2 regions of the Lawsonibacter sp. JLR.KK007 genome follow, and region 1 is predicted to be linked to the other one. Evidence: predicted binding sites of a transcription regulator. Region 1 holds the regulator's gene; the other holds the start of a gene.
What was found. Region 1 encodes LexA, which represses DNA repair genes until DNA is damaged. Its sites were predicted from a motif close to CNAACANNTGTTNG; they were not measured.
Positions count from the first base shown of each region.

Region 2: VV088_RS01575 (putative DNA modification/repair radical SAM protein) is a predicted target of LexA. The motif match lies at 4,808-4,821, and genes of this name have one in related genera.

Region 1 covers NZ_JAYWSY010000002.1:492,802-508,779, forward strand. The annotation lists gene VV088_RS12230 (amidohydrolase) at 1-1,012, opposite strand, end outside; gene VV088_RS12235 (SF0329 family protein) at 1,006-1,527, opposite strand; gene VV088_RS12240 (GNAT family N-acetyltransferase) at 1,665-2,171, opposite strand; gene VV088_RS12245 (S1 RNA-binding domain-containing protein) at 2,235-2,705, opposite strand; gene VV088_RS12250 (FtsB family cell division protein) at 2,766-3,041, opposite strand; partial or broken gene yabQ (spore cortex biosynthesis protein YabQ) at 3,274-3,534, opposite strand; gene yabP (sporulation protein YabP) at 3,531-3,824, opposite strand; gene VV088_RS12260 (MBL fold metallo-hydrolase) at 3,979-5,574, shown strand; gene VV088_RS12265 (DUF975 family protein) at 5,668-6,567, shown strand; gene VV088_RS12270 (NUDIX hydrolase) at 6,580-7,200, shown strand; gene lexA (transcriptional repressor LexA) at 7,346-7,963, shown strand; gene VV088_RS12280 (peptidase U32 family protein) at 8,003-9,217, opposite strand; gene mltG (endolytic transglycosylase MltG) at 9,273-10,463, opposite strand; gene VV088_RS12290 (hypothetical protein) at 10,582-10,746, shown strand; gene VV088_RS12295 (5-formyltetrahydrofolate cyclo-ligase) at 10,803-11,390, opposite strand; gene VV088_RS12300 (DJ-1 family glyoxalase III) at 11,362-11,907, opposite strand; gene VV088_RS12305 (WecB/TagA/CpsF family glycosyltransferase) at 11,920-12,639, opposite strand; gene VV088_RS12310 (BlaI/MecI/CopY family transcriptional regulator) at 12,915-13,286, shown strand; gene VV088_RS12315 (M56 family metallopeptidase) at 13,283-14,221, shown strand; gene VV088_RS12320 (hypothetical protein) at 14,211-15,512, shown strand; gene VV088_RS12325 (hypothetical protein) at 15,512-15,978, shown strand, end outside.
Region 2 covers NZ_JAYWSY010000001.1:248,450-264,427, forward strand. The annotation lists gene VV088_RS01550 (hybrid sensor histidine kinase/response regulator) at 1-761, shown strand, start outside; gene VV088_RS01555 (metallopeptidase family protein) at 758-1,141, shown strand; gene gluQRS (tRNA glutamyl-Q(34) synthetase GluQRS) at 1,160-2,068, shown strand; gene nrdR (transcriptional regulator NrdR) at 2,094-2,549, opposite strand; gene VV088_RS01570 (TIGR03915 family putative DNA repair protein) at 2,674-3,510, opposite strand; gene VV088_RS01575 (putative DNA modification/repair radical SAM protein) at 3,522-4,787, opposite strand; gene VV088_RS01580 (sodium-dependent transporter) at 5,181-6,566, shown strand; gene VV088_RS01585 (TIGR03943 family putative permease subunit) at 6,653-7,600, opposite strand; gene VV088_RS01590 (CobW family GTP-binding protein) at 7,611-8,717, opposite strand; gene VV088_RS01595 (S41 family peptidase) at 8,734-10,584, opposite strand; gene VV088_RS01600 (adenylosuccinate synthase) at 10,595-11,887, opposite strand; gene rbr (rubrerythrin) at 12,086-12,622, opposite strand; gene VV088_RS01610 (MATE family efflux transporter) at 12,714-14,045, opposite strand; gene VV088_RS01615 (MarR family winged helix-turn-helix transcriptional regulator) at 14,052-14,504, opposite strand; gene coaBC (bifunctional phosphopantothenoylcysteine decarboxylase/phosphopantothenate--cysteine ligase CoaBC) at 14,664-15,857, opposite strand.

The sequences.
Region 1 (15,978 bases):
TGATGGTGATGGCGGCCAGGGCGGTCTCCCCGTCCAGTCCGCCCTTCACGGCCAGGGCGGCGCACAGGGGCAAATACTGGACGGGCACCTCCGGGTGGTCGGTGCAGATGGCGAAGGGCACCCCCGTCCGGCAGAGGACGGCGGGGGTTTCCAGGCTCATGTTGGCCAGCTCCGGCTTGCAGCGATCCCCCAGGGCGGGACCAGTGATGACCGGGATGTCTTCCTGCGCCAGCAGCTCCGGGATGAGATGGCTCTCGGTGCCGTGGACGATGACGCACTTCAAGTCAAATTCCTTCGCGATGCGCACCCCAGTGGCAATATCGTCCGCCCGGTGGGCGTGGATGTGGACAGGCAGCTCCCCGCGGACCACGGGAAGGAGCGCCTCCAGCTTGGCGTCGTAATCGGGCGGATCGGTCTCCTCGTCCCGGGCAGCCTTGTCCAGCTTTTCGCCGTACTCCACCGCCTTGCGCAGGTTCTCCCGGATGATGGCGGCGGTGGCCATGCGGGTGACCGGGGTCTCGTCCCGGTGATGGTAGACCTGCTTGGGGTTCTCCCCCAGGGCCAGCTTCATGGACACGGGAGCGCAGACGATCATGCCGTCCACCCAGCGGCCGTCGGTTTTGACGGCGGCGAACTGCCCGGCAATGGGGTTGGCCGAGCCGGGGCCGGTGAGGACGGTGGTCACCCCTGCCGCACGGGCCTCGGAAAAGCAGCGGTCCAGGGGATTGATGGCGTCGATGGCCCTCAGCTGAGGCGTACAGGGGTCGGTTTCCTCGTTGCCGTCGTCGCTCTCAAAGCCGACCGCGTCGCCAAACATCCCCAGGTGGCAGTGGGCGTCGATGAAGCCGGGACAAATATGCCCCCCTTCCGCATCGATGACCTCCCCTTCCCAATTTGCGGGGCGCTCCGACATGGGGCCAACCCCCGCAATTTTGCTTCCCGCAACCGCTACGTAGCCGTGTTCCATAACCGGGCCGTCCATGGTGTGGACGGTGCCGTTGATAATCAGCATACCTCTTTCTCCTTCTGCAAGTTCAGCCCCTCCGCCTCTATGCGCAGGAGGTAGAAGGGGCGCACCCAGTCCAGCTCGTTCTCCATGGTCTCTTCCAGGGCGGCCAGACGCCGTTTGCCCAGCCGGCGGTCCAGCAGGGCAAAGATTCGGACGATGGGGTTTTCACTGGATAGGCTGGTCTCCATGCTCTGGTTGTCGAACTCCTGAAAGGCGGCGTAGAAGTCCCGCTGGTCGAACAGACCATCCTCCAAGATGGTCTGGCCGGCCTTGAAAGCGGCCTCCCGCCAGTCGGTCTCTTCCAACTTTCTCAGCTCGCTCTGGAGCTTCCAATAGGCGGGGGCAAATTCGTAGTAGCTGCTCTTCAGCACCTCCACCCCGTCCACCAGGATAGCCGCCCGGCCCTCATGGTCGGGGCACTTGCTGTAGGTGGTAGCGAAGTACCGCACCCTCCCCCGCAGGGCGGGACAGAGATAGTCCGTTTCCAGCTTTTTTCTTGTACCGCTCCAAGTTGGCATGCTTTGCTCCTTCCCAAAAAACGACAAAACTTCCCATTGACTTGTCTGGTAAATTATGGTAGACTCGTCCCAGCTCGACCAATATGCTTTGTGCGAGTCTCTCCCCGCACATGGGCGCCCCGAACGGGGCGTCTTTTTTATTCCCGCACCAGGGCGTACATGGTCATGTCCAGCACCGTCCCATGTTTCACCGCATTGCTGCGCAGGGTCCCCTCCAGCTGAAAGCCCGCCTTCTCCAGCACCCGGCGGGAAGCTGCGTTATAAGCGAAGGGCTCGGCAAAGATCCGGAGGATGTCGGTATTCGCAAACACATACTGACAGACCTGCTTCACCGCGCTGGCAGCGTATCCCTTCCCCCAGTAGGGCTCGCCGATGTAGTAGCCCAGCTCGGCAGTACGGGAGTGGATATTTTCCCCTCGGAACACGCCGATGCTGCCGATCACCGCGTCGTCCACGGTGATGGCGAAGGCGAAGGTCTTTGTTTCGTCCGCCGCCAGCATGGAGCGGATGTACTCCTCCCCGTCCGCTGGGGTGTAGGGATAGGGCAGGCCGTCCCGCAGGTTGTCCAGCACCTTGGGGTTGTTGAGCATCTCGGCCAGACGCTCCCGGTCCGAAATCCTCCACTTGCGAATCATGCAATCCATGTCGGTCACCTCACACAAAAAATCAAACAGGGGCCGTCCGCAGACGGCCCCCCTTATCAATGCTTACCGGCGCCCGCCGCCCCGGCGGTTGCCGCCCTTCTTCTCGATATAGCGCAATTCGGACAGCTTGCTGTCGGAGGACTGCATAAACTGCTTCAGCCGGTCCTCAAAGTCGGTGGGCTCCTTGGGGGCCTGGTGAACAAAGCCCATGGGACGGGAACCCCCTCCGCCTTGACGGGGGGGACGGCCTCCGCCGCCCTGCCGGGACCCGCCGCCCTGCCGGGGAGCGCGCTGGGGCGGGGGCTCCACCTGCTTGATGGACAGATTGATCCGTTTGACCTGGTCGATGCCAATGATCTTCACCTTGACCTCCTGCCCCTCGTGCAGGTGGTCGCTCACCTCATTCACATAGGAATAGGCAATCTCCGAAATATGGACCAGACCGGATTTCCCCTCCGGCAGAGCCACAAAGGCTCCGAACTTTGTGATGCCTGTCACCTTGCCATCCACGATGGCCCCTACCGCTAACTCCATTGAAGGCCAGATCCTCCCTTGTAAAATTTACAACACACGCGCTGGGTATGGCGCGGCCAGTCAGTTGGCCACGTCGATAAACAGAGTTTCGTTCTCCTCCACATAGCCCCGGTCCCGGGCCACCTGCTCCAGCATCTCAGGGTCGTCGCTGTTTGCGATGGCGTCTTCCAGCTTTTTGTTTTCCAAACGCTGGTCGGTCACCTGCCGGGACAGATCGTCCCGCAGAAGCTGAACGTCCTGGATCTTTTTCCTCAGATCCAGCAGAGAGATGGCCATGTAGATCAGCAGTGCCAGCACGACGATCTTGGTCAGAAAACCGGCTCGTTTGAAGGTCATGGACGTTCTCTCCTCTCTCCCGAAGGGTGCGGCGGCGGGCCGCAGCATCCAACCGCTCTGTTGTGGCCCTTATTCTATACCATTTCGTCCAGGAAAGGAAGACATTTTTTACAATTTTTCTGATTTTTTTCAGAAGCGCCTCTGCCGCCCCCAGCGGAAAGGTCAAAATGCCCAAAAGAGCGGCCGCCAAATCGGCTCCCAGGTACCCCAGCCGCAGGAAAAACGGGCTCAGCGCCCAGAAATAGAGGGCTCCGCCCGCCAGGCAGAAGGCCGCGCCGTACAGCCGGACCTGCCCGCCCCAGGCGCTCTGGGACCAGACGAACAGAGCGGCGGTGGCCGCCAGCCAGAACAGCAGGTCCAGCAGCGGCCCCAGAAGCCTGACCTTCACCCGCACCCGCAGGATGCGGAACAGGTCGTACACCACCCCCATGGCGCCCCCCAGCAACAGAGCCTGGCACAGCGCCCGGCCCTGCTGGGCCACATCAACGGTCATCCGCCCAGCAGCCGGGCGAGCAGCCCGCCGCCCCGGCGGCCGCCGTCCATCTCATAGAGCAGAGCGTTCACCCGGCCCTCCACCCGCAGGTCGCCCCCGTCCAGCGAAAGCTTTTCGATGTGCAGCCCCTCCCCCTGGATCTCCAGCGCCCCCTGGGCGGTGATGAGAAGGATGGTGTTCTCGTCAAAGCTCTCCACCTCCTCCACGCCGGAGATAGACAGCTGCTCCCGCTCCTCCAGGATGATGTGGTGGGCCATCTCGGGACGGGCCCGGTCGTCCACAAATGCCATAGCGCTTCCCCCTTTCCCTCTATCCTATGGGACGGGGGATGGGCTTTATGACTATTTTGTAAAAAATCACAATTTCCTATAGCATTTCCCGGGATGATGGTGTACAATAGAGACAAGAAAAACAAGGTGTCCACATACATAAGGAGGCTGTTTCATGAAACTGACATTTTTCGGCGCCGCCCACGCGGTCACCGGCAGCTGCCACTGCCTGGAGGTCAACGGCAAAAAGATCCTCGTCGACTGCGGCCTGCAGCAGGGCAAGGACGAGCACGACGGCAACATTCTGGACTTCTCCCCCAATTACATCGACTATGTCCTGGTCACCCACGCCCATATCGACCACTCGGGCCGTCTGCCCCTTCTGGTCAAGGAGGGCTTCAACGGCCGCATCCTCACCACTGGCCTGACGGCTCAGCTGCTGTCCGTCATGCTGCGGGACTCCGCCCACATTCAGGAGGGGGACGCCAACTGGCAGAACCAGAAGGGCAAGCGCGCCGGCCTGCCCCCGGTGGAGCCGCTGTACACCCTGATGGACGCCGAGGAGGCCATCCACATGCTGGAGACGGTGGAGTACGGCTGGCTGTTCGACCTGTGCGAAGGGGTTAAGGTCCGCTTCAGCGACGCGGGCCACCTGCTGGGTTCCTCCATTCTGGAGGTCTGGGCCACCGAGAACGGCGTCACCAAAAAGATCGTCTTCTCCGGCGACCTGGGCAACGAGGCCCAGCCCATCATTCGAGACCCCTCCTTCGTGGACAGCGCCGACTACGTGATTATGGAGTCCACCTACGGCGACCGGAACCACGAGCCGCCGGAGAGCTACACCGGCGCGCTGGCCGCGCTGATCGACGAGGTCTTCTCCAAGGGGGGCAACATCGTCATCCCCTCCTTCGCCGTGGGCCGCACCCAGGAGCTCCTGTACTACCTCCGAGAAATCAAGCGGGACGGCCTGGTCCAGTCTCTGCCCTCCTTCAAGGTCTATGTGGACTCCCCTCTGGCCACTGAGGCCACCAAAATCTACTCCGGCAATCTGAACGGCTACCTGGACGACGACGCCATCGCCGTGGTCCAGGGGGGCGAGAACCTGTTCACCTTCCCCGGCCTGACCCTCACCCATTCCACCGAGGAGTCCCGGGCGCTGAACGACGACAAGACTCCAAAAATCATCATCTCCGCCTCCGGCATGTGCGACGCGGGCCGCATCCGCCACCACCTGAAGCACAACCTGTGGCGGCCTGAGTGCGCCGTGGTCTTCGTGGGCTATCAGGGGGAGGGCACCCTGGGCCGCCATCTGCTGGAGGGCGCCCGCTCGGTAAAGCTCTTCGGTGAGGACATCTCCGTCCGGGCCAAGATCGTCAACTTCAAGGGCCTGTCCTCCCACGCCGACCGGGACCACCTTTTGGAATGGGTGGAGCACTTCTCCCCCCGGCCCCAGCAGGTCTTCGTGGTCCACGGGGACCGGGAGGTCACCGAGCTGTTCGCCAACGACCTGAACCAGCGGGGCATCCCCGCCCACGCCCCCCTCTACGAGGAGGTCTACGACCTGACCACAAACTGCATGCTGGCCAAGGGCGTGGTTCTGGAGGTCAAGAAGACGGTGGGCTCCGCCGCCGCCCCCTCCTCCGCCTATCTGCGGCTGCAGAACGTGTCCCACGACCTGGCCGAGCTGGTCAGCCGCAGCCGGGGCCGGTCCAACAAGGACCTGGCCAAGCTGGCCGACCAGATCCGGCAGCTTATGGAGAAATGGGAGTAATTTCGTATTTTCCGCGGCGGGGGCTTGCCCCCGCCGTTTTTTTAGCATATAATGGTTCCATCCCCTGACATCACCAAGATTGGAGACACTTCTATGGGAATAGACCGCGTTGAACTCAAGCGCCAGTCCCGGGAGCGCATCGCCCTCACCGACCCCAAATTCTGGATCGTGGCCCTGGCCTATCTGGCCATGACGACCGGCGTGTCCTGGCTGGTCAGCCTCATCCCTGTCCCCAGCGGAGGAGCGGGGCTGGTCTTTGACCTCAGCCTCTTCTTCCAGCTGCTGCTCACCTTTTACACCACCGTGGTGCGCTTTGGCCTGTGCTTGTGGGCGCTGTGGACCTACCGCCAGCTGGACCCTGACGTCAACTCCCTGATGCAGGGCTTTTCCGTCGCCGGACGGGTCATCCTGATGGAGCTGGGCATCTACGTCCGGGTGCTGGGCTGGTACTTTGTGGTGGCCTTTGTCCTATCTATCCCGGTATTTTTTCTGCTCCTGATGGACGCCGGGTCCGGGATCGGAATGCTGAGCCTCCTGATCCTGGCCGTGGGGCTGATCGCCACCATCATCTTCTTCAACCTGCGCTTTGCCCTGGCCCCTTACCTGCTGGCCGACCGCCCGGACGACGGCCCCACCGCCCCCATCTTTCGCAGCTCCTCTCTGATGCGGGGCTGGAAGTGGGAGCTGTTCAAGCTGGAGTTCTCCTTCCTGGGCTGGGAAGCCATCAACTTCGTGCTGTCCAAGGGCGTCATCCTCCTCTTCCTCAGCCAGGCCGGACTGCTCACCACCAACCTGTTCCTGGACGACGCCCTGCTGAACCAGGCCATCGACCTCATCTACTCCGCGCCCGTGGTCATTTTAAGCACCCTGGTGACGGTCCCGGTGTCTCTGTGGCTGATTCCCTACCGGGAGACCGCCCGGGCCGGCTTTTACGACGCCCGGCTCCTGGCCGCCTCCGACGCGATGGACCAGCCCGATATGCCGCCGCTGTAAGGAGGAACGCCTATGGAATCGAGACCGCAGTGGCTGGACTGGGCGGTGGAGCTTCAGGCCCTGGCCCAGGCCGGACTGGAATACGGCCATGACAAATTCGACCTGGAGCGTTACGCACGCATCCGGGAGATTTCTGCGGAAATTATGGCACAGCACACCGGCCTCCCCCTGGAGGAGGTGAAGGACCTGTTCTGCGGCGAGTCCGGCTACCAGACTCCCAAGCTGGATACCAGGGCCGCCGTCTTCCAGGGGGAGAAGATCCTCCTGGTCCAGGAGAGCGACGGCCTCTGGGCCCTCCCCGGAGGGTGGTCGGATGTGGATATCACCGTGGGGGAGAACGCCGTGAAGGAGGTCAAGGAGGAGGCCGGACTGGACGTCACGGTCAGGCGGGTGATCGCCCTCCAGGACCAGCACAGGCGCAACCGGCCTATGAGTCCCTATGGAGTCTGCAAGGTACTGGTGCTGTGCGACCGGACCGGCGGCTCCTTCCAGCCCAACCTGGAAACGCTGGACAGCCGCTACTTTTCCCTGGACGAGCTGCCTCCTCTGGCCACCGGAAAAACCACCGAGGAACAGATCCGGCTGTGCTTCGAGGCCCACCACGCCGAACACTGGACCACGCTGCTGGACTGACGGCCGGAATGCTCCGCGATGGAGTGTTGTTTGTCCAAAATTCTATGAAACATTTGTTTGACAGGCCGGAAAATTTGTGCTATAATCACATTATCCTCTTTATGGTCTTCAATGGGGGACGCCCCAACCGAAAGGAGCCGTTATTATGGCCAAATTGACCCGGAAGCAGCAGGAGATCTACGATTTTATCCTCTCCTTCACCAACGAACACGGCTACCCCCCCTCCGTGCGGGAGATCGGAGCCGCTGTGAGCTTAAAATCCCCCTCCACCGTCCACTTTCACATGAAGGGGCTGGAGGAGGCCGGCGTCATCATCAAGGCGGAGGGCAAGACCAGGGCCATCTCTCTGCCCGGCGTCTCCGTGGGCCTGGTCCCGGAGGAGACCGATCCCCGCGCCAACCAGGTGCCCATCGTGGGCAATGTGGCCGCCGGCTCCCCCATCCTGGCCCAGGAGTGCGTGGAGGACTACCTCACCTTTGACACCCAGGGCCTGTCCGGCGAGCACTTCGCCTTGAAGGTCCGGGGGGAGTCCATGCTCAACGCCGGCATCCTGCCCGGCGATCTGGTGGTAGTCCACCGCCAGCAGGAGGCCCGCAACGGCGAGATCGTGGTGGCCCTTTTTGAGGACGAGGCCACCGTTAAGACCTACCAGCGCAGGGACGGCCAGGTCTGGCTGCTCCCGGAAAACCCGGACTACGAACCCATCGACGGCACCTACGCCGAGATCATCGGCAGGGTGGTGGCCGTGGTACGGCGGTACTGAACCAAAACGCGCGCCCCATATGGGGCGCGCGTTTCATGTTCAGGGAGACAGGTCCGCCTTTCTTCTCAGCAGGGACAGAGGCGGAACCTGACAGGGCAGCTTCATGCAAAAGACCATCTGGGGGCGGCGGACCTCCTCCAGGGGGAGGCCGTCCCCGTCCCACAGGGCCTCCACGGTCAGGGCCTGGGGCCGGACGTCAGGCCCTACCAGCTCCAGCTCATCGCCCACTGAAAATTTGTTGTTCAAGGTGAGAATGGCATTGCCCTCCCCGTCGCAGGACGTCACCTTGGCCACAATCTGCCAGTCCCGGACGTACCGGGCGTTTTCGGTAAACTGCCCCGGCGGGCCGTAGAAGAAGCCGGTGGAGTAGTGCCGGTGGCTGATGTGCTCCACCTCGTCCCGCCAGACCGGGTCCAGGGGCGCCCCAGCCGCCGCCGCGTCGATGGCGTGGCGGTAGGCCCCGGTGACAATGGCGGCGTAGTAGGCCGATTTGGCCCGCCCCTCCAGCTTCAGGGAGTCCACTCCGGCCTCCATCAGCTCGGCCACGTGATCGATCATACACATGTCCCGGGAGTTCATGATGTAAGTTTCCCCATTCTCCTCATATACGGGAAAATACTCCCCGGGACGCTTCTCCTCCATCAGGGCGTACTGGTAGCGGCAGGGCTGGGCGCAGGCCCCCCGGTTGGAGTCCCGGCCCGTCATGTAGTTGGACAGCAGACACCGCCCCGAGTAGCTGACGCACATGGCCCCGTGGGCGAAGACCTCGATCTCCAGCTCGGGGGGCGTTTTGGCGCGGATCTCCCGGATCTCATCCAGGGACAGCTCCCGGGCCAGGATCACCCGGCTGGCCCCCAGATCGTGCCAGGCCCGGGCGGACTGGTAGTTGACAATGCTGGCCTGGGTGGAGATGTGGCACTGGACATGGGGGGCGTGACGCTTGGCCAGGGCCAGCACCCCCACGTCCGCCAGGATCACCGCATCCACCCCCAACTCCTCCAGGTACTCCAGCCACTGGGGCAGCCGGGCGGTCTCATCGTTCCGGGGCATGGTGTTGCAGGTGACATGGACCCGCACCCCCCGGCTGCGGCACAGCGCCACCGCCGTTTTCAGCTCCTCTGGGGAAAAGTTCCCGGCAAACGAGCGCATCCCAAAGGTGTTCCCCGCCAGATAGACGGCGTCCGCCCCATAGGCCGCCGCCATCTGCAGGCGCTCCATATCGCCCGCCGGAGCGAGCAGCTCGATCCTGTTCATAGTATCTCTCCTCAACAAGCGTCCACCGGACATGGCCGGTGGACGCTTTCCGCTTTTAACTGCTTTTGTACCGTTCCTGGCTGTTAATAAACGTTTGCTGCTGGTCGTAGGTCCGGAAGAAGTGGTGGGTGTTGTCATCGCCCAGGGCGTAGTAGAAGGCCTTACTGTCGGAGGGGTTCATGGCGGCCACAATGGACTCCATGCCCGGATTGGCGATGGGGGTGGGGGGCAGACCCTTGTACATATAGGTGTTGTATGGGGAGTCGATGGACTTGTCCGCCTCGGTGGGCTCCTTGCCGCCGTTGATATAGAACAGGGTGGCGTCGATCTGGAGGTAGCCCTGGGTGCCGCTGTCCGGATTCTTCAGGCGGTTGTGGATCACGGCGGAGATATCCGTCCGGTCGTTGCCGGTCGTCTCCCGCTCGATGAGGGAGGCGATGGTCAAAATCTCCCGCAGCGTGTAATCGCTCTCCGCCACCTTCCCCCGGAAATCATCCCGCACCTGGCTGTCGAAGTGGACCAGTAGCTTGTTGATGGCATAGACGGGGTCGTGGTTGGTGTAGAAATCGTAGGTGGCGGGCATCAGGTAGCCCTCCAGGCGCTTGTAGTCCCCCAGAGGAATCTCCTGGAGGAAGGAGAAGGCGTAGTCATGGGTGGCTGCGGCCTCCCGCAGCTTCTCCACGGTGGAGACCCCCTTCTCCTCCAACAGGGCGAAGATCTGGTCGATATTGTAGCCCTCCGGGATCACCACCGTCACCTCTGCCCGGTTGGCGGAGGTGGCGCTCATACCGGCCAGCAGGGCCCGGTAGTCCATATCCGTATTCAGCGTGTAGCTTCCGGCCGCGATGGCGTCCTTCTTGTGGGTGATGGAGGCGAACAGCTTGAAGAGGAACTCATACTCAATCATCCCCTCCTCCTTCAGCCGGCTGGTCACGCTGTCAAAGTCCTCGTCCGCCGTGACGGTGAAGATGATCGTCTTCTCCGGCTTGTTCAGGGCCAGCACGTCGCCGGCAGCCGTCCAGCCGATGCAGGCCAGAAGGACGGATGAGCCGATCACCGCCGCCACGTACAGCAGCACCAGGCACGCGGTCCGGGCGGCGGAACGGCGCTTCTTCTTTTTCGGGCGGCGGGGAGCATCATACTCCCGGTCGCGGCTGCGGGAGGCGCCGCTGCGCTCCCGCTGGGACGGGGCGTAGGCGTCCCGCTCCTCGTACCGGTCCCTGGGGTCGTAATAATCCTGAGGCATAGGGTCAGCTCCTAACAAAATTTTCCCGCCTCCTGTCACCAGGGACAAGAGGGAGCCATAGAATGATACAGAACGCGGGGACAGCGTCCCGGCGCGATTTTAAGAGAGGTGAACTATCATGTGTGGAAACAACGGTTGGGGCGGCAGCAGCGCGCTGTGGATCATCATCCTGATCATCATCCTGTTCGGCTGGGGCTGGGGCGGCAGCGGCTGCGGCTGCAACAACGGCTGTGGCTGCAACAACAACTGCGGCTGCGACAACGACTGCGACTGCTGCGGCTGAGCCGCCTACACAGCGGAAAAGGCGGGGGGAGGGTGCTCCCCCTCTTTTCCCGTCCCTTAAAGGGACAGGCTCTCCCCCTCGGTGAGCAGGATGTCCACCCGGGCGTCGTGGGCCTGGGTGGGGACCCGGTCCTGGAGCACCGCCTCCCGGCACAGGCCCACGGTCACGCCGGAAAAACCCTCCAGCCAGCGGTCGTAGTAGCCGCCGCCAAAGCCCAAACGGAAGCCCCGCCGGTCGTAGCACACGGCGGGCGCCAGCGCCAGCCCGATCTCCTCCCGCGCCAGCAGCGGGCAGTCCTCCCCCGGCTCAGAGATGCCGAAGGATACCGTCACCAGAGGCTTGTCCGGGTCGTACCGGCGCACCTCCATCCGGCGGTCGGGCAGCATCCGGGGCAGGCCCACGGTCTTGCCCCGGCGGACCAGCTCCCCAATCAGGCGGGAGGTATCCGGCTCCTTTCCCGGGATGCCCCAGAAGGCGAAGATGGTGTCCGCTTCCTCCACCTGGGGCAGGGCCAGAAACCGGGTAAACAGGGCCTCGTCACTTTGGACAAGCTCCTCCGGGGTCAGGGCGGACAGCCGCGCCCGGACGGCCCGGCGCAGCTCCCCCTTCTCCAGGTCAGTAGCAGACACTGTCCCGGATGTCACCGGCCTTCTCCTCATCCGCCAGAGCCTCAATCAGGGACAGCCCAAACTCAAAGGCGGCGCCGGCGGCCCGCCCGGTGATGATTTTGCCGTCTGTCACCACGTTCACGGCCCGGTCCCTCCAGGCCCGAGCGCCGACAAGGCCCTCCTCCATGCCGGGGTAGCAGACCGCCTGTTTGCCCTCCAGCAGGCCCCACTTTCCCAGCAGGGTGGGGGCGGCGCAGATGGCGGCCACCCAGATATCCCGCTTCACCGCCTCCCGGACCAGCTGCTCCACCCGGGGATCGGCCCCCAGGTTCTTGTACCCCGGACCGCCGCCGGGCAGGACGACCATCTCCGCCCGGTCCAGGTCCACCTGGTCCATGGCAAGGTCGGCGGTCACGGTGATGCCGTGGCTGCCGGGGACGGGTTCGCCGGTGAGCGACACCGTCGCCGTTTCCACATTGGCCCGGCGCAGCAGGTCCACGGGGACCAGGGCCTCCGCCTCTTCAAAGCCGGGGGCTAACAGAACGTATACCATAATCCATTCCTCCTATTTTTTCAGCCGCCGTCCTGCGGCCTTCACCAGCACCAGGGGCAGCTTTGCCATACGGCCCGCCCGCTGGGGTTCCTTTTTCAGCCGGTAGGCCCACTCCAGGCCCAATTTCTGCCAGGATTCCGGGGCCCGCTCCACCTTGCCGGCGAACACGTCCAGCGCCCCTCCCAGGCCGATGGCCATCCGGGCCCCGGTGTGCCTGCCCCACCGGGCCATCCACTTCTCCTGCTTGGGGGCCCCCAGACAGACGAACAGCAGGTCTGGCCGGGCGGCGGCCACCTTCAGCAGCGCCGCCTCCTCGTCCTTGAAGTAGCCGTCCTGGGTGCCGCACAGGGTGACGCCGGGGTACCGCTCCACAATGCGGCGGCCGGCCTCCTCCGCCACGCCGGGCTTGGCCCCCAGCAGATAGAGCCGCCCGCCCCGCTCCTGGAGCGCGGCCAGCATGTCCTCCGCAAAGCCGATGCCGGTAACCCGGCCCTTCAGGGGGGTGCCTTGGATCTTTGCCGAGTAGACCACTCCGATGCCGTCGGCCAGCACCAGGTCCGCCTCGTTGAGCACCTGACGGAAGGCGCTGTCCTTCTCCGCCGCCAGGATAAACTCCGGGTTGGGGGTGACTACATAGTGAAACTTATCCTCCGCCAGCAGGGCGGCCCCCGCCTGGGCGGCCTCCTCCCGGGTGAGGTCGTCAAAGCTGACGCCTAAAACTTCTTTTTTCAAACGTACCTCCATGCGCGGTTTGCGCCTCCCGCTCCTGTTTTGCCCATCAGGGTGATGATTCCCGGTTGGACAGTCGCTCAAACAGGGACGGATACACCTTTCCTTATACTCTTTGTTATTCTACCATGGTCCGCTGGAAAAGTCTATGAAATTTCCGTGAAGGTTTTTTTAAGATCCTCCAGCCGCCCTCTGCGTTTGTAACTACTTTGTAACTTGACCATCATCTACTTCAAGCGTAGTATAAAATCAACTACATTTGAAGTGGATGTGATTCTATGAAGCGGCTCCCCGATACCGAGCTTGAAGTGATGAAGGCCCTGTGGGCCACCGGTCCCGACACCCCTCGGGCCGTTCTGGAGGACAAGCTGGCCCCCTTCGGCTGGGCGGCCAACACCATTAATACATACCTCTCCCGTCTGGCGGACAAGGGCTTTGTGGCCGTCCGCCGGGTGGGAAAGGGCAACCGGTACACCCCTCTGGTGGGTCAGGAGGAGTATCAGTCCTTCGACAGCCGGGCGGTGCTGGACCGGCTCTACGGCTCTCCCCGGAACTTTGTGGCCGCCCTGGCCCGGGAGGGGATGCGCCAGGACGAGCTGGAGGAGCTCCAGGCCCTGCTGGACCAGCTGAACAGAGGGCAGCTGCGATGAATCAAATTCTGCTCACCTTAGGAGCCCTCACCCTCGGGGGTTCCGCTGCTGTGCTGCTGCTGGCCTGGGCAGGCCAGTCCACCCGGGGCCGTTACGGGGCCAAGTGGCGGTGCTGGGCCTGGCTGCTGCTGTGCCTGCGGCTGGCCGTTCCCCTGCCCCTCGTCTTCCGGGGAGAGGCTCATGCCCCCATCCAAATGGACATCCCCAACCCGCCTGCAGTCCAGCATCCCTTCACCCCCGGCGGAGACGAGCCGGAGAACAATCCCGCCCCCACCCTCCCGATTCCCTCCCAGAGCCAGCCCCAGCCGCCCAGCGCCTCCGGGGACGGCTCCGCCGCCGCCCCCGGACCGATCCTCACCCCCGCCGCGCCGGTTGAGCAGACGTCCGCCGGCCTCCCCCGGCTGCTGTTCACCGTCTGGCTGGCCGGAGCTGCGGGGATGCTGGTGTGGAACGCCGGGACCCACCTCCGCTTTTTGTCCTACCTGCGCCGGTGGTCCGCCCCGGTCACCGACTGGGACGCGGTGGCCGCCTTCAACCACCTGGGCGACCAGCTGAAGCTCCTCCGGCGGCCCCGCCTGCTGGTGTGTCAGGGCCTGAAGGTGCCCATGCTGGCCGGAGCGCTGCGCCCGGCGATCCTTCTGCCCCAGGGGAAAATCACCGGGGAGGAGCTGGCCTTCTCCCTGCTCCACGAGCTGACCCACTACCGCCGGGGCGACATCTGGCTGAAATCTCTGGCTATGTGGGTCAACGCCCTGTACTGGTTTAATCCCCTGATGTGGTATATGATCCGCCTGGTGGAGCGGGACACCGAGCTGGCCTGCGACGAGGACGCCCTGCGCCGGCTGTCCCCCCAGGACTACTCCGGCTACGGCCAGACCATTTTGGCCGCTGTGGCCAGATTACAAAATAGAAAGGAAAACACCCATGAAGAATAACATGCCCCGCACACCCTTCTCCACTCCCCTGTCCGGATCGGCCAGGGAGACGGAAATTCGACTGCGCAACATCTTCTCCGGACCCAAAAAGCGGCCGCCCCTGCCCTTTTTGATTTTGATGTTCTCCGTGTGTATCTTCTGCGGGAATCTGGTGTCCTGCCAGATGTCCGAGACGGAGGCCCCGGAGCCCGGGGCCAGCAGATCCCTGGCGGACCTCCCCGACCCGCCGGAGCAGAAGCTAGAGATGGAGATTCAAGAGCACCAGGTGGTGCTGCAAGATGAAGATGCCGATCTGGACGGGGACGGCCTGGCGGACACCGTCACGGCCACCACCCGGTTTGACCCACAGGATGAGAGCGGCAGCACGATCATCACCCTCACCGCCGCCCTGGGCCGGGGCGAAACGGTGGAGCGCCAATGGACGGAGGAGGGCTGGCTGGGTATCGGGGACTTGATGGCCGGATTCCTCACCAGCCCGGACCGGGACGCCTTGGTCCTGGAGCTGTACTATCCCACCAGCACCTACGGCGCCGCCGAAATGTATATTTTTGAGCTTACCGACGGCAGCCTGACCGAGCGTTACCGTACCGAGAATGCATCCACCATATCCGGCGCTTACCTCACAGGCCGGGAGGATTCCCCCCTCTGCGACGTCCGCATTCCCCTCCTGGTGGACAAGTGGCACGACCCGGAGTATTACACCCTGAGCTGGAACGGGACCGGCTGGGATTTTGTGGGGGACGGCTACTTTACCGACGCCGAGACGGTCACTGTCACCGGTGGGCGGGTGCTGACCCTGGCGCTGCGGGGGCGGGTCTCCGGCGAAGAGTTCGGTCCCCACCTGATCTACGACCAGATTCAGGTGTTCGACGGGGATATGATGTTCAACCCGAATATGCTGATCCAGACCATCCTTCCGGAGGACATCCCGGGGGACGACCGCTTCCCAGATCAGATTTTCGTGGCCGACAACCCCTCCCACGTCTGGATTCAGGATATCAACTTCGACGGCGCGGAGGACTTTGCCGTCCTCTGCGACAGCACCAGAAATCAGGGCTGCCGCTGGTTCCGCTGGAATGAGGGGCAGGGACGGTTTGAATATGCCTTCTCCCTGGCCGGGGAGGTGGAGGTTGTCCCCCAGGGTCAGCACCTGATCGAGGCGTGCTGGACCGAGGACTGGGAGAACAAGCTCTATAACATCTACAGCTTCAATAACCGGGGCTGGCTCATTTTGGAGAGCACCTGGGACACTATGGTTGAAGCGCAGAACGCATGTCAGGAGGATCGCTGATGATATATGAGAAAATGCCCCGCACCCCTTTCTCCACCCACCTGTCCGGGTCGGCCAGGGAGACGGAAATCCGTATCCGCAGCATCATGTCCGGGCCCAAAAAGCGGCCGCCGCTGCCCTTTTTGATTCTGGCGTTCTCTCTGTGCATCTTCTGCGGCAATATCGTCTCCTGCCAGGTGGCGGAGACGGACACACCCGCCGCCCAGGATTCCTCCGCGTCGGTCTCCGCGCCCCCGGACACCTCCGAGGAACAGCCGTGGGTCCCGGTGGAGCTAAAAACCGGGATGCTCCAATATATCGGGCAGACCAGTGACTGGTTCTATGAGAATTACAGCCCTTCTGAGAAGGAGATGGCGGTTTTGGACAACCTCCCCGGGGCGGAGCTGCCCTGGGAGGCGGTAGAGGTATATTACGCCATGCGGCGGGACTACTGGCGGGACACTCTCCTGCCGGTGGCCTACGACGA
Region 2 (15,978 bases), on a different contig from region 1:
TCACCATGGAGGGTACCGGCGTGGCGGTGGACTATGCGCTGAACGGCCAGAGCGCCGTGGAGCTGGTGCGGCAGGCCGGCGGCGGGGCGGGGCGGTACGACATCGTCCTGCTGGACTGGAAGATGCCCGGCATGGACGGGGTGGAGACCGCCCGGCGGATCCGTCAGGCAGATCCGGACGGTCCCCCGATCCTGGTGCTCACCAGCTGCGACTGGCCCGAGATCGAGGAGGAGGCCAGGGCAGCCGGGGTGGACGCCTTTTTGCCAAAGCCCTTCTTCCTGACCAGCTTCCGCCAGAAGGTGGATTCGATCCTCAACCGGACGGCCCCCCCGCTCTCAGAGCGGGCGGAGGAGAAAAAGGCCAGCGTCCTCCAGGGCATGCACATCCTGGTGGCCGAGGACAACGAGATCAACGCCGAGATCCTCCGCGAGCTGCTTCAGATCGTGGGGGCCAGCTGCGACATCTTTGAGAACGGCCAGCTGGTGGTGGACGCCTTTGCCCAGTCGGAGCCAGGGGCCTACCAGCTGATCCTGATGGATGTGCAGATGCCCGTTCTGAACGGCTATGAGGCCACGCGGGCCCTCCGGCGGCTGGACCACCCCCTGGCCCGGACCATCCCCATCGTGGCCATGACCGCCAACGCCTTTGCGGAGGACATCCGGGACGCCCTGGCCGCCGGGATGAACGCCCATGTGGCCAAGCCTGTGGATATGAGGGTGCTGGAGCAGACCGTTCAGACCGCATTGGAGGGCGCGCTATGATACCATCCTATGACCAGATGGGAGATTGGCTGGAGGAGATCGCGGAGCACTTTCCGGACGCCTTCTTTGAGGACCTGGACGGCGGCATTCAGCTGGAGGAGGGGGAATTCCCCGACCCGGCCTTCCCTCCGGGGGAGATGTATGTCATGGGGGAGTATGTCCACGACATGCTGGGGCGGTATATTTTGCTGTATTACGGCTCCTTTGCCGCCCTGCTGCAGGAGGAGGACGAGGCGGTCTGGAAGGACGAGATGTTCGCCACCGTGGCCCACGAGTTTACCCACCACCTGGAGGAGACCGCCGGCCTCCACGCCCTGGACGACAAGGACCTGGAGTTTCTGCGGGAAGCCATGGAGGAGTACGGCCAGGGAGCGGAGTGAAGGGAAAGGAGACGCGCTATGACAGGACGGTTTGCGCCCAGTCCCAGCGGGCGGATGCACCTGGGCAACCTGTGGTCCTGCCTGCTGGCCTGGCTGGCGGCCCGGAGCGAAGGCGGGGGCATGGTCCTGCGGCTGGAGGATCTGGACCCCGACCGGTGCCGTCCGGAATACTGCGCTCAGGTGATGCGGGACCTGGAGTGGCTGGGCCTGGACTGGGACGGCGAGCCGGTGTATCAGTCCCGGCGGACCGAGCTCTACGCCGCGGCCTTCCGGGCGCTGGAGGGGCAGGGGCTGATCTACCCCTGCTTCTGCAGCCGGGCGGAGCGGCTGGCGGCCTCCGCCCCCCACCGGTCGGATGGCACAGCGGTCTACGATGGCCGCTGCGGGCGGCTGTCGGAGGAGGAGCGTGCCGTGCGCGCCAAGCTCCGCCGTCCCGCCTGGCGGGTGCGGACGCCGGAGGAGACGGTCTCCTTTTCCGACCGGCTTCAGGGCGTGTTTGAGGAAAACCTGGGGCGGGACTGCGGCGACTTTATCCTGCGGCGGTCCGATGGGGTGTACGCTTACCAGTTGGCCGTGGTGGTGGACGACGCCGCCATGGGGGTCACCCAGGTGGTGCGGGGGAGCGATCTGCTGTCCTCCACCCCCCGCCAGCTGTGGCTGCAGGACCGGCTGGGCCTGCCCCATCCGGAGTACGGCCATCTGCCCCTGCTGCTGGCCCCCGATGGCCGCCGCCTGGCCAAGCGGGACCGGGATCAGGAGCTGGGACAGCTGCAGGACCGGTACGCCGCCCCGGAGCTGGTGGGCCTGCTGGCCCATGCCGCCCGCCTCATTGACCGCCCCGAGGCCATTTCACCGCGGGAGCTGATCCCGCTGTTTTCCTGGGACAAGCTGCCAAAGCAGGACATAAAAACAGACCGCATCCACTGAAGGGCGGTCTGTTTTTTGTGTTCGGTTATTTATGTTTCATCAGCTGATCCAGCTCGGCCATGAACGAGTTGATATCCTTGAACTCCCGGTAGACCGAGGCGAAACGGACGTAGGCCACCTCATCCATGGTTTTCAGCCGCTCCAGCACCAGCTCGCCAATCTGAGAGGAGCTGATCTCCCGGTCGATCTGGTTCTGCAGGACCTGCTCGATCTCGGCCACCAGCCCCTCCAGGGTTTGGTAGGACACAGGCCGCTTTTCACAGGCCCGGATCAGGCCGCTCATCACCTTGCCCCGGTCAAAACTCTGGCGGCTCCCATCCTTTTTGACGACCATAAGGGGCAGGCTCTCCACGGTCTCATAGGTGGTAAACCGCTTGTGGCAGGACAGGCACTCCCGGCGGCGGCGGATACTGGCCCATTCGTCAGCGGGCCGGGAGTCCACCACCTTGCTCTCCAGATAGCCGCAGTAGGGACATTTCATGGCGCATACCTCCTGTTGTGTTCGGGGGCGGTTTCTATGCTATTATACCACACGATACAGGAAACAGACAAGTCCCTTTGTCATTTTTTAGGAAGAAAATGAAAAGGCCCGCCGGCTGCAGGGCTCAGCCCCGGGGGGGAGTACACCCGCTGCAGCCGGGTTCTCTTGGCTGGCCGGGCAAGGTGCGGACCTCGGGCAGAGCGGCGTCCCAGTCCTTCTGGAATTCGGTCATCATGGCCCAGTACCGCTTGGGCATATGGGTCATGCGGCATTTGGGGTTGTACCGGCCCTCAATGGCGATGGTGTCATAGAAGGCCCGCCACAGCTGGCGGTACTGCAGCTCCTCCGGTCCGGCGGGACCGGCTTGGAAGTCTTCGACCGGCAGGATGGCCCAGCCCTTGGGGCCGGGCTGGTGGAAGAGGACCTCCGCGTGGGTGCGGTCGTGGAGGACGAAGCGCTCCTGGGGATACCGTCCGCAGAAGTGGGGCCGCAGCAGGGGAAGCACCCGGTTTTTGGGTTCGATCTCCCCCACCAGCACCCCGTTCAGCTGGGAGAACCGGGTAAAGCCCTTGTACTGGTGGGCTTCGTGCTCCAGGCGCCACACCGCCTTGCGCACCCGGTCCACCGTGGGGTCGGTGAGGCAGCGGCTGATCTGGGGGCCCAGCCGGTAGCCCAGGCGGAGGAAGCGCCACAGCCACAGCTCCTTGTCCGGCAGGCAGGTGAGAAAACACCGCACCGCCATCTCCCGGCCCTCCCGGCCGAAGGTTTCAAAGGACCGATACACCCGCTGAGCGTGGGCCTCGTCCGTCTCCACCGTCCGCAGGGGGTAGAGGGAGCAGCACATGTCCTCCGGGGTGCGGAACTCCACCGGCTCCTCCCGGTTGACATAACAGTCAAACACGCCGGAGAGAAACCCGGGATAGGTGCCGTCGTACTGGCAGCAGATTTGTGTCCAAGCCATGAAAGCACCTCCTACACGGCGTTGTCAAACAAAGACAGCTGTTCTGGCGCGGGGGCGGCCAGGGCGGGGGCCTCCAGCGAGACCAGGTGGCGGAGGAGGCCGTCCTCGCTGACGCGCAGGCCCTGCATCATCCGCCCGGAGCAGGTGAGGAAGTACTGGGCCCGCTTGAGGACCACGCCCAGCCGCTTCAGCCCCTCGAAATTCAGCGGCCCTACCCGCCGGGCCCTCAAAATCCGCTTGGCCGACCGCACCCCCAGTCCCGGCACCCGGAGCAGGGCCTCGTAGTCCGCCCGGTTTACCTCCACCGGGAAGAACTCCAGATGGCGCAGAGCCCAGCAGCACTTGGGGTCCATCCGGGGGTCCAGGTCGGGCTGGGCCTCATCCAGGATCTCCTCCGCCCGGAAGTGGTAGTACCGCAGCAGCCAGTCGGCCTGATACAGCCGGTGCTCCCGGAGCAGAGGGGGCTGGAAGCCCTCGGGCACTGGCAGCAGGGGGCTGGAGGACACCGGCATATAGGCGGAGTAAAACACCCGCTTCAGCTGGTAGCGGTCGTAGAGGGCCTGGGTGAGGGTGAGAATGTGCCGGTCGTTCTCCGGGGTGGCCCCCACGATCATCTGGGTGGACTGTCCCGCCGGAGCGAACCGGGGCGCGTGGCGGCAGACGGCGAGCTCCTGCTTGGACTGGGAGATGCCGTCCCGGATCTGGCCCATGGGGGAAAGGATGGCCTCCTTCTTTTTGTCCGGGGCCAGCAGGGCCAGGCTGGGGGAGGAGGGCAGCTCAATGTTCACACTCAGCCGGTCGGCCAGCAGGCCCAGCCGCCGGGTGAGGAGGGGGTCCGCCCCCGGGATGGCCTTGGCGTGGATATAGCCGCCGAAGCGGTGGGTCTCCCGGAGGATGCGCAGGGTGCGGATCATCAGCTCGGTGGTGTAGTCCGGGCTTTGGATCACCGCCGAGGAGAGAAACAGCCCCTCGATGTAGTTGCGGCGGTAGAATCCCATGGTCAGCTCGCACAGCTCCTCCGGGGTGAAGGCTGCCCGGGGCACGTCGTTGGACCGCCGGTTGACACAATACTGGCAGTCGTAGACGCAGAAATTGGTCTGGAGCACCTTCAGCAGGGAGATGCACCGGCCGTCCGCCGAAAAGGAGTGGCAGCAGCCCGCCAGGGTGGTGCTCCCGATGGTCCCCGGCCGCCCGGAGCGGTCCAGTCCGCTGGAGGTGCAGGCGGCGTCGTACTTGGCGGCGTCCGCCAGGATGTTCAGCTTGTCTAACAGCTCCATGGGGACCTCCTCGGTGCTTACGAAAATACGTTCGATAGAACTGATGTACTATCATTATAGCGCAAAAAATCCCCCTGTCAAGGGGGAAATTTCAGGAAAATGGAGGGATTGGACAGAGCCTGCTCTATGTGGTATAATACCTGCAAGCAAGAGGGGAACGGCTTGACCTCCGCAAGGAGGTGACAAAATGTCGGTGTTAGAAGTCTTGGCACTACTTAACCTGATTGCCGTTGTTATTTTTGGCATTCTCAATATAAAGAAATAACCGGCCCCCCTAGCATAGGAAACCGGCATTTCTCCAGATTATAAATCTTTGAGGAAGAGCCGTGCGACCTGTGCACACCAGGTCAGCCCCTCTTGCGTGTATTATAGCAAAGGAGTTTTGGTTTGTCAATGGAGAAACGAGAGACATTTTCCTCCCGCCTGGGCTTTGTGCTCATCTCGGCGGGCTGCGCCATCGGCTTGGGCAACGTGTGGCGCTTCCCCTACATCACGGGGAAATACGGCGGCGCGGCCTTTGTGCTGCTGTATCTGCTGTTTCTGGTCATTTTGGGCCTGCCCGTCATGGTGATGGAGCTGGCCGTGGGCCGGGGCAGCCAGCGGAGCATTGCCCTGTCCTTCCAGCGCCTGGAGCCTGAGGGGAGCAAATGGCACTGGTACAGCTATGTGGGCTTCGCGGGCAACTACCTGCTGATGATGTTCTACACCGTCATCGCCGGGTGGCTGCTGTACTACTTTGTGGAAATGCTCCGGGGCAGCTTCTCCGGACTGGACGCGGAGGGGGTGGCCGGAGTGTTCGGCAGCCTGCTCAGCCAGCCGGTGACCATGACGGTATATATGACCATCGTCATCGTCATCGGCATGCTGGTGTGCGCCCAGGGCCTGCGCAACGGCGTGGAGCGGGTGAATAAGGTGATGATGCTCTGCCTGCTGGCCCTGATGGTGGTGCTGGCGGTGAACTCCGTCCTGCTGGAAGGGGCGGGGGAGGGCCTGCGGTTCTACCTCCAGCCCAACTTCCGCAATCTGGTTTACGACGGGGAGGGCCGGTTCATCCTGGGCGAGACGGTCTTCGCCGCTATGGGACAGGCGTTTTTCACCCTGTCTCTGGGCATCGGAGCCATCGCCATCTTTGGCAGCTATATCGGCAAGGAGCACCGTCTGGCCGGGGAGGCCCTGCGCATCGGCGTGCTGGACACCTGCGTGGCCTTTGTGGCCGGGCTGATCATCTTCCCCGCCTGCTCCGCCTTCGGCGTGTCCACCGGGGAGGGGCCGGCGCTGGTCTTTGTCACCCTGCCCAACATTTTTAACGCGATGCCCATGGGCCGGCTGTGGGGAGGGGCCTTCTTCCTGTTCCTGTCCTTTGCCGCCCTGTCCACGGTGATCGCCGTGTTTGAGAACATCATCTCCTTTACCATGGACCGGTGGGGGCTGGACCGGAAAAAGGCGGTGTTGATCAATTTGGTGGGCATCTTTCTGCTGTCCATGCCCTGTGTGCTGGGGTCCAACCTGTGGTCCGGGTTCACTGTGCTGGGGATGGACGTGTCCGGCATTGAGGACTTTTTGGTGTCTCAGAACATCCTGCCTCTGGGGTCGCTGGTCTATCTGCTGTTCTGCACCAGCAAAAAGGGCTGGGGCTGGGACCGCTTCCTGGCGGAGGCCAACACCGGCGACGGCCTGGCCTTCCCCAAGGCGGTGCGGTTCTATGTCAGCTATATCCTGCCCCTGATCGTGCTGTTCATCTTTGTGATGGGCTACTGGAACCAGTTTGGGCCATCATAACAGATCGAGGGCAAAAAAGCTTGTATCATATCGTCAAACACACAGGCGGCCCCCGCACCATAGCTGGTGCGGGGGCCGCTGGCGGCTTATCGGAAATATACCAAAGGGTCCTCTGGCGCGGGGGCCTTTTCCACCGACTGGGCGTAGAGTACCACGCCCTCGTCCTCGTAGACGTCGGCGTGCTCCCAGCGGATCTCGGCGGTGACGGTGATCCACTCCCCCTTGCGCAGGGAGCGGGCCTTGGCGTACTTGCAGAGGAAGCCGAAGAAGCGGATGTCCTCCACGCAGCAGGTCATGGCGTTGCGGCCGGGGACGAAGGCGTCCTTGGGCAGCTTCATGCCCGTCATGGCCTGGGCCTTGTAGGTGATGGTTTTTCCCACATACCGCTCCGGGTGTTCCTGGATGTCCAGGTACCAGATGCCGTAGTCGGGGTCCTCCAGGGTGATGTGGGACTCCTCCAGGGAGTAGGGGAGGATGTCCTCCACCGCCAGCTCATCCCCCTGCTCGGTCTCGAAGACGATCTCGCACATCCGGTTTACCGCCCGGACGGAGCGTTTCCAGCCGGACAGGGGCATATCCTCGGTGCAGCGGTTGAACAGGACCATGTCCGCCTCGGTGACCATGTCGATGAACATGGACTGCATGTTGTTGAGATAGGTCTCGAAGGTGGAGCCGTCCACCACGTGGATGGCCTGGTACAGGCCCCAGGTCTTGGGCAGGCGGCAGGTTCGGAGCACGTTCACCGGCCACATGCCGTTGAACTCCAGCAGAACCCGCTCGGGCTGGTAGCGGCGGTCGATTTCTTTGAGGAACTCGGTGTTCAGCTGCTCCGGCTCCTCGATGGGGATCAGGCGGCAGTTGCGCTGGGAGAGAAACTGCTGGTCATACTCCTCCTCGCCGTCCTCGCACCGCAGCAGGACGGTGCGCTGGCCGTCGTTGAAGTAGTCCATGTTCAGGGTGTCGCAGAGGAGGGTGGTCTTTCCGGCGTCCAGAAAGCCGGTGATGAGATACAGCGGGATGCGTGAATCGGGCATGGCGCTCACCTCACGCCAGGAGGAACAGCGTTTCCAGCTGGTCCTCCTTCAGCTCAGAGCCGATGACGCACAGGCGGCCGGTGTAGTCGGCGGCGCCGGTACGGATTTCAAACTCCTCGGGGGTCAGGTCAAAGTGGAGCCAGCTCTCCCCGTCGTCGCAGGGGACCATCCCCTTGGCCCGGAGGACATAGCCGTAGTCTTCGGTCATGGCCAGGGCGGACAGCGCCTCCTGCAGCTCCTCCCGGCTGTACTTCCGGGGGGTCTCACGGCCCCAGGAGGTGAACACCTCGTCAGCATCGTGGTGGTGATCGTGGCCGCAGCAGGCGTCGCAGCAGCAGTCCGCATCGTGCTCATGATGGTGCTCGTGGTCATGCTCATGCTCATGGTGCTCGTGCTCATGATCGTGATGGTCGTGGTCGTGGTGATGCTCATGGCCGTGCTCGTGGTCGTGATGGTGATGATGCTCGTGTTCATGGTGGTGCTGCTCAATTTCCTCCATCAGCTCATAGGCCAGGTCCCGGCCGCCCTCCATGGCGGTGAGGATCTGCGCGCCGGTGAGCTGGTCCCAGGGGGTGGTGAGGATGGCGGCCTTGGGGTTCTTCCCCCGCAGCAGGGCCACGGCGGTATTCAGCTTGTCCTCGCTGATCTTCTGGGTGCGGGACAGAATAATGGCGCAGGCGTGTTCCACCTGGTCGTTAAAGAACTCGCCGAAGTTTTTCATATACACCTTGGCCTTGCCCGCGTCCACCACAGTGACGAAGCTGTTCAGGTGCAGATCGGGGGTTTCCGCCTGCACCCGCTCCACGGCGGCGACAACGTCGGACAGCTTGCCCACGCCGGAGGGCTCGATGACGATGCGGGCGGGGGCGTAGTCGGCCAGCACCTGCTTGAGGGCGGCGCCGAAGTCGCCCACCAGGGAGCAGCAGATGCAGCCGGAGTTCATCTCGGTGATCTCCACCCCGGCGTCCTTGAGGAAGCCGCCGTCGATGCCGATCTCGCCGAATTCGTTTTCGATCAGGACGATTTTCTCCCCCTGAAAGCTCTCCTCCAGCAGCTTCTTGATGAGGGTGGTTTTGCCTGCGCCTAAAAAGCCGGAAATAATGTCGATCTTGGTCATGTGTGTCCTTCCTTTCTTAATCCCAGATCAGGTGGATGCTCTCCATCAGGCGGCACAGCATCGCCGCGCCCTGCTCCCGGGTGAGGTTGGCGGTGGGGGTGAGGCCGTCGGGGAGGGCCTCCAGAATGGTCAGGTTGCGGGCGGGGACCCGGGCCCACTCCGCCCAGTGGTAGAAGTCGGGCAGCTCCTCCAGCATCAGATCGGTGCGGTCCAGGTTAAAGCCGTCCATGCTGGTCCAGGCCGCCACGCTGGACAGAACAGTCACCGCCTCCTGCACGGTGATGGTGTCCTCGGGGCCGAAGGTGCCGTCCCCCCGGCCGGAGAGGAAGCCCAGATCGGTCATGGCGTTGATGTCGTCGGCGTAGGGATGCCCGGCGGGGACGTCGGAGAACTTGGCGCTCTTTCCTGCGGGCAGGTCCAGGGCGGAGGCGGTCATGGCGGCGAACTGGCCCCGGGTGATGTCGCTGGCGGGCTGGAAGGAACCGGCGCTGCTGTCCAGAATGAGGTAGGCGGCCAGGGTGTTGATCTCCCGGGCGTAGGGGCTGCCGGCCACATCAGAGAAGGTTCGGGCGGTGAAGGAGAGCCCCTGCTTCCGGGCCAGCTGAGCGGGGGTGATCTCCGTCCAGGTCAGGGTGCCGCTGCCCTCGTACAGCATGGCGGAGGGGGGCAGCGCCTCCAGCAGCTCGGTGAAGGCGGCCTTGTTGTCCTGCTTCACCGCCTCTGCGGCGTTGATATAGAAGGTCTGGTCCGCAATCTCCAGCTTCAGGCAGCCGGCGGCCCGGGTGGGCTTGGCGCTGGTGAGGAGCATGGCCGCCGTCTCCGTGTTCTCCGGGGAGATGAGCAGGGTGGGCAGCACGCCCAGGATGTGGTTGGTGGCTCCGTCGGGGGCGAAGAAGCGGTAGGCGGTGATCTTCATGGCTTCGCCCGGCTCCATGGCGTAGCTGTTGGTGTCGTCGATGACGATCTGGGCGGTGCCTTTGCCCAGGGTGCGCTGGCCCAGCGCGATGCCAGTGCGGTAGGTGCGGATGTCGCCGGCGAACAGCTCCGAGCCGCTGGCGGAGTGCTCACTGGTGAGCACGATCACCGGCTTTTCGGTGGCGGCGGCGATGCCGGGACGGTAATAGTAGTCCCCGCTGCCGTCCCGGAAGTAGAGCATGATCCGCCCGCCGGTGAACAGTCCGGCGGACAGGGAGGTGGCTCCGCTGTCGCCGCCGGGATTGGACCGCAGGTCCACCACCCACACGGAGGTGCCGTCCTCCAGCTCCCGGATGGCGTTCAGGAAGGACTGGGCGGTGGTGGAGCCGAAGCTGATGCACTCGATGACGCCGGCGTCTCCCACCTGCTCATAGGTGACGATGGGGATGTCCACCGCCCGGCGGACCATGGAGAAGTCCAGCTCCTGCCCGCCGCGGCGGACGGTGATGGTGAGGGGGGTGCCCTCCTCGCCCACAATGGGAATCCGGGGGTCCACCTCGGGGGACATGGGCACGCCGTCGGCGGCGATGAGGATGTCGCCGGGCTGGACGCCCGCCTCCAGAGCGGGGGAGTCGGGCAGGATGGACATGATGCGGTAGCCGTTGTCATAGGCGGTCTCCACGGTGGCTCCGATGCCCACCACCGTCCAGCCGTTGACCGACTGGTTGAAGGCGGTGTACTGCTCCGGAGTCATATAAAAGGTATAGGGATCGCCCAGCGCCTCCAGGATGGCGTCCAGGGAGTCCAGCTCCAGGATCTCCGGAGGCACTCCGTCCACATAGTTGTCGGCCAGCAGCTGTTTGGCGTCCTCCAGGGTCAGGGCGGAGGCGGGCAGGATGGTCAGAGACAGGCCCAGGCTCAGGGCCAGCAGAGAGGAAAGCAGTTTTTTCATGGTATTCTCCTTAAATCTTGGGTGTACGGCAGGTCATCTCCTCCCGCTTGGGGCCGGTGGAGACCATGGTAATGGGCACGCCGATGCGCTGCTCCAGGAAATCCACATAGGCTTGGGCGTTGGCGGGGAGGGCGCTGTAGTCGGTGCAGCCCCGGATGCCGCACTTCCAGCCGGGGAGGGTTTGGAAGACGGGCCTGGCCCGGAGCAGGGCGGGGGTGGTGGGGAAGGAATCGGTGACCGTGCCGTCGATGTCATAGCCCACGCAGACAGGGATCTCGTCCAGGTAGCCCAGCACGTCCAGGCAGGTGAGGGCCGCCTGGGTGGCCCCCTGCACCATGCAGCCGTACCGGGTGGCCACGGCGTCGAACCAGCCCACCCGGCGGGGCCGGCCGGTGGTGGCGCCGAACTCGCCCCGGTCGCCTCCCCGGCGGCGGAGCTCATCCCCCGCCTCGCCGGCGACCTCGCTGACGAAGGGTTCGGTCTGGGAGCCCACGCAGGAGGAGTAAGCCTTGGTGACGCAGATCACATCCTCAATGGCGGTGGGGGGCACCGAGGCCCCCACGCAGCCGTATCCGGCCAGGGTGTGGGAGGAGGTGGTCATGGGGAAGATGCCCAGGTCGGGGTCCTTCATGGAGCCCAGCTGACCCTCCAGCAGGATGGTTTTGCCCTCCTTCAGGGCCTGGTGGACAAAGGCCACCGTGTCCCCCACGTAGGGGCGGATCTGCTCCCGCTGGACGAGGAGCTGGGCCAGCAGCTGCTCCGCGTCCACAGGGGGCTGGTGGTACAGGTGCTGGAAGAGTACGTTTTTCAGCTCCACCGCCGCCGTCAGCCGGTCCCGCAGCCGGGGTTCGTCAAACAGGTCGCAGACCTGGATGCCCGTTTTGGCGTACTTGTCCGAGTAGAAGGGGGCGATGCCGCTCTTAGTGGACCCGAAGGCCCTGCCGCCCAGGCGGGCCTCCTCATAGGTGTCCTGAAGGATGTGGTAGGGCATGAGCAGCTGGGCCCGGTCGGAGACGATCACGTTGGGGGCGGGCACCCCCTGGGCCTGAATCTCCTCCAGCTCGCCGGCCAGCTTGGCGATGTCCAGGGCCACGCCGTTGCCGATGACATTGGTGACGTGGGGGTAAAACACCCCCGAGGGGAGGGTGTGCAGGGCGAAGCGGCCGTAGCCGTTGATGATGGTGTGGCCCGCGTTGGCCCCGCCCTGAAAGCGGATGACCACGTCGGACTGTTCGGCCAGCAGGTCGGTGACCTTGCCCTTGCCCTCGTCGCCCCAGTTGGCGCCTACGATTGCTTTTACCATATTGCTGCCTCCGGGGACCGGGATTCGCGGCCAGAACAGGGTCCGCCTTTTCCAGCCCCCCGTAACGGGGGTATTATACCTCTTTTTGTGCGGGCTTGCAAGGGCAAAAGCGACAGAAATGCGGCGGTCCCCGCTCCGGCTGCAGAGCGGGGACCGCACATATTCTGGAACCATGGGCTGGGGTCCCGGGGGAAGGGATCAATAATTTTCCGCCTTGATCTGGAAGTAAGCCTGGGGGTGCCGGCAGACGGGACAGACCTCCGGGGCCTGCCTGCCCACGCAGATGTGGCCGCAGTTGGCGCACTGCCAAATCATGTCGCCCTCTCGGGAGAAGACCAGCCCGCCCTCCAGGTTGGCCAGCAGCCTGCGGTAGCGCTCCTCGTGCTCCTTTTCGATTTTGCCCACCGCCTCAAAGAGGAAGGCGATGTCCAAAAACCCCTCCTCCCGGGCCTCCTGGGCCATTTTGGCGTACATGTCGGTCCACTCGGCGTTCTCCCCCTGGGCGGCGGCCTCCAGATTTTCGGCGGTGGTGCCGATGCCACCCAGCAGCTTGAACCAGATTTTGGCGTGCTCCTTCTCGTTGGCGGCGGTCTCCTCAAAGAGCTGGGCGATCTGGACATAGCCCTCCTTCTTGGCCTTGGAGGCGAAGTAGGTGTACTTGTTTCGGGCCTGGCTCTCCCCGGCAAAGGCGGTCCACAGGTTTTGCTCGGTCTTGCTTCCCTTCAGTTCAGGCATGGGTATTCCTCCTTAATAATAATTATTCGCGTTTTGGCAAAGCCATCATATCAGATTCCAGAGGGGTTGTCAATGGAACCGGGGGATTTTTTTACCAATAGTGGTACCGCTTGCGGTAATTCCAGGTGAGGAACAGGGCCACGGCGGCGCCCAGGCCGTCGGCGGCCACCACGGCCAGCCAGATGCCGTCCAGATCCAGCAGCAGGGGGAGAAGCAGCACCATCCCGCCCCGGAACAAAAAGGTGCGCAGGAAGGAAATCAGCGCGGATACCGGTCCGTTGCACAGGCTGGTGAACAGTCCGGAGCCAAAGATGCCAAAGCCCACGAACAGATAGCTGAGGGCAAAGATCCGGAAGCCATGGACCGTCAGATCCATCAGGGCGGGGCTGTAGCCCACAAAGGCCAGCGCCAGGGGCCGGGCCAGCGCCTCCGACAGAACCACCATGGACGCCGAGCAGAGCACAACCACCGTCAGGCACTTGCGCAGCAGGCTTTTCAGCTCCGCCCGGTTGTCCGCCCCGAAGTGGAAGCCGATAACCGGGCCTACCCCCATGGTGAAGCCCAAAAAGACGGCGGCAAAGGCGAAGTCCACATACATCATCACCGAGTAGGCCGCCACGCCCGCTTCCCCCACCAAGCGCATCAGCTGGAGGTTGTAGAGAATCCCGATCAGGGAGGAGGACAGGTTGCTCATCAGCTCGGAAGAGCCGTTGGAGCAGGCGTTTTTCAGCTCCCTGGGGTAGAGCCGGGTCGGGCACAGCCGCAGCCGGCCCCGCCTGGGGCGCAGGAAGTACAGCAGGGGGAGCAAGCCCCCGATGACATAGCTGAGTATCGTTCCCCAGGCCGCCCCGGCGATGCCCAGATCGCACAGGGCGATGAGGACGTAGTCCATCACAATGTTGGTACACCCGGAGGCCAGCGACACCGCCAGCCCCAGCTTGGGCAGCTCCGCCGTGACGAAGAAGACCTGGAAGGAGATCTGGAGCATAAAGGGGGCGGTCCCCGCCAGCAGGACCCGGCCATAGGCGATGCAGTCGTCCATGAGCAGGTCGCTGGCCCCCGCCAGCCGGGCGATGGGTTCCACAAGCAGCGCGCCGCCGATGGACAGGACCGTCCCCAGACCGAGGACGCACAGGATAATCATGGAAAAATACCGGTTGGCCAGGTCCGGCTTGTCCTCGCCCATGGTGCGGGCCACAATGGCGCTGCCCCCGGACCCCAGCATAAAGCCGAAGGCCGCCAAAATCATGGCCACCGGGAAGATGATGTTGACCGCCGACAGGGCCAGTTCCCCCACCAGGTTGGAGACGAACAGCCCGTCCACCACGCTGTAGATTGAGGTAAAGATCATGGTCACGATGGAGGGCAGGGTAAAGCGCAGCAGTCTGCTGTAGGTGAAGTGGTCAGAAAGTTGGACTGGCATCAAAATTTATTCCTCCTGGGATGAATGGAATAGGGGTTCCGCGTAATGGAGCAGCAGTTCCATCCGCTGGCGGTGGAGGGTCAGCAGGCGCTCCCGGTCCTCCCCGGTCATGTCTAGGAAGGCCAGTTCCTCCATCCGCAGGACCGGGCGGACGGTGCGCGCGGCCAGGTCCAAGCCCGCTTCGGTGAGGTGGATGTTCTTGTTGCGCCCGGACCCGCCGGACAGGCGGAGGCAGCCCTCCCGCTCCAGCTGCTTCAGAGCGGAGTGGATGGTCTGCTTGCTGAAACAGAGAAGGCCGCACAGCTCCGTCTGGGTGAGGGGCTTCTGGGCGGCCTCCAGGGTGTACAGCACCCAAAAGGCGGAGCTGGACAGGTGAAAATGCCGGGCCAGCCGGTGATACAGACTGTCCTCCTCCTTGTACAGGCGGTTGTATTCCTCATTGAACTGGGTAAACTTCATGGCGGCCCCTCCCTGAACCTGAAAGTCCGAAATCAGACTTTGGCCATTGTAGTCTGATTTCGGACTTTTGTCAAGGGGCTTTGCGAAAATAATAAGGAGAGGGATGTCCCTCTCCGTTTGGTTCACGGTTCCTCCGGGTTGTACAGCTCGCCGCCGGCCTCAATCTGCCAGCCCCGCGGCAATGTCCAGGATGCGGGAGGCGGCCTCCTCCTTGGACATGAGGGGCAGCTCCTCCGCGCCGTCTTTGGTGATGACGGTCATCACGTTGGTGTCGGTGCCGAAGCCAGCCCCGGCTACCTTCAGGTTGTTGGCGCAGATCATGTCCACCTTCTTTTTCTCCAGCTTGGCCCGGCTGTTTTCCAGCATGTTCTGGGTCTCCATGGAGAAGCCGCACAGCACCTGGCCCGGACGGCGGTGCTCCCCCAGGTATTGGAGGATGTCCTGGGTGCGCTTCAGGGGGATGGACAGGTCGCCGTCCTTCTTTTTCACCTTGTCGTCAAAATACTGGGCGGGGGTGTAGTCGGCCACGGCGGCGGCCTTGAAGATGAAATCGGCCCACTCCTGCCGGGCGGCTGCGGCCTCGAACATGTCCTGGGCGGAGACGGCGTCCACCACCTCCACAAAGGGGGGGGGCTGAATGGCTGTGGGTCCGGAGATCAGCACCACCTCCGCCCCCCGGAGCATGGCCATTTTGGCGATGGCGAAGCCCATTTTCCCGGTGGAGTGGTTGGTGAGATAGCGCACCGGGTCCAGGGCCTCCTGGGTGGGACCGGCTGTGACCAGAACACGCTTCCCGGCCAGGTCGTGGGGCAGGGCGGCGGCCCGCAGGATCTGCTGGAGCAGCGCCTCCGGTTCGGGAAGCTTGCCCGCCCCCACCGCTCCGCAGGCCAGCCGCCCGCTGGCAGGGGAGATCACTTGCCAGCCGTAGCGGCGCAGGGCGTTCAGATTGTCCTGGGTGACGGGATTTTCGAACATCTGCGTGTTCATGGCCGGGGCGATGAGCTTGGGACAGGTGCAGGCCAGCACGGTGGTGGTGAGCATGTCGTCGGCCAGTCCGTGGGCCAGCTTGGCGCACACGTTGGCGGTGGCGGGGGCAATCATGACCAAATCCGTCCGGCTGGCCAGGGCGATGTGCTCCACCTGATGAGAAAAGTTCCGGTCAAAGGTGTCCACCATACAGCGGCGGCCCGTCAGCTGCTCAAAGGTGAGGGGGGCGATGAATTGGGTGGCGTGGGGGGTCATGACCACCTCCACATTGGCGCGCTGCTTCACCAGCGCCGAGGCCAGCGCCGCCGCCTTGTAGGCCGCGATGCCCCCCGTGACCCCCAGCAGAATGGTTTTTCCCTGTAACATGGCGGGTTCCTCCTTTGTGTTTTCTCCATTATACCCTCCCTGGCCCCCGGCTGTAAAGCCGTAAAGTTTTTTCTTGCATCTTGGGCCGGTATCCTGTATAATAAGCGGCTGAGAGGACGGG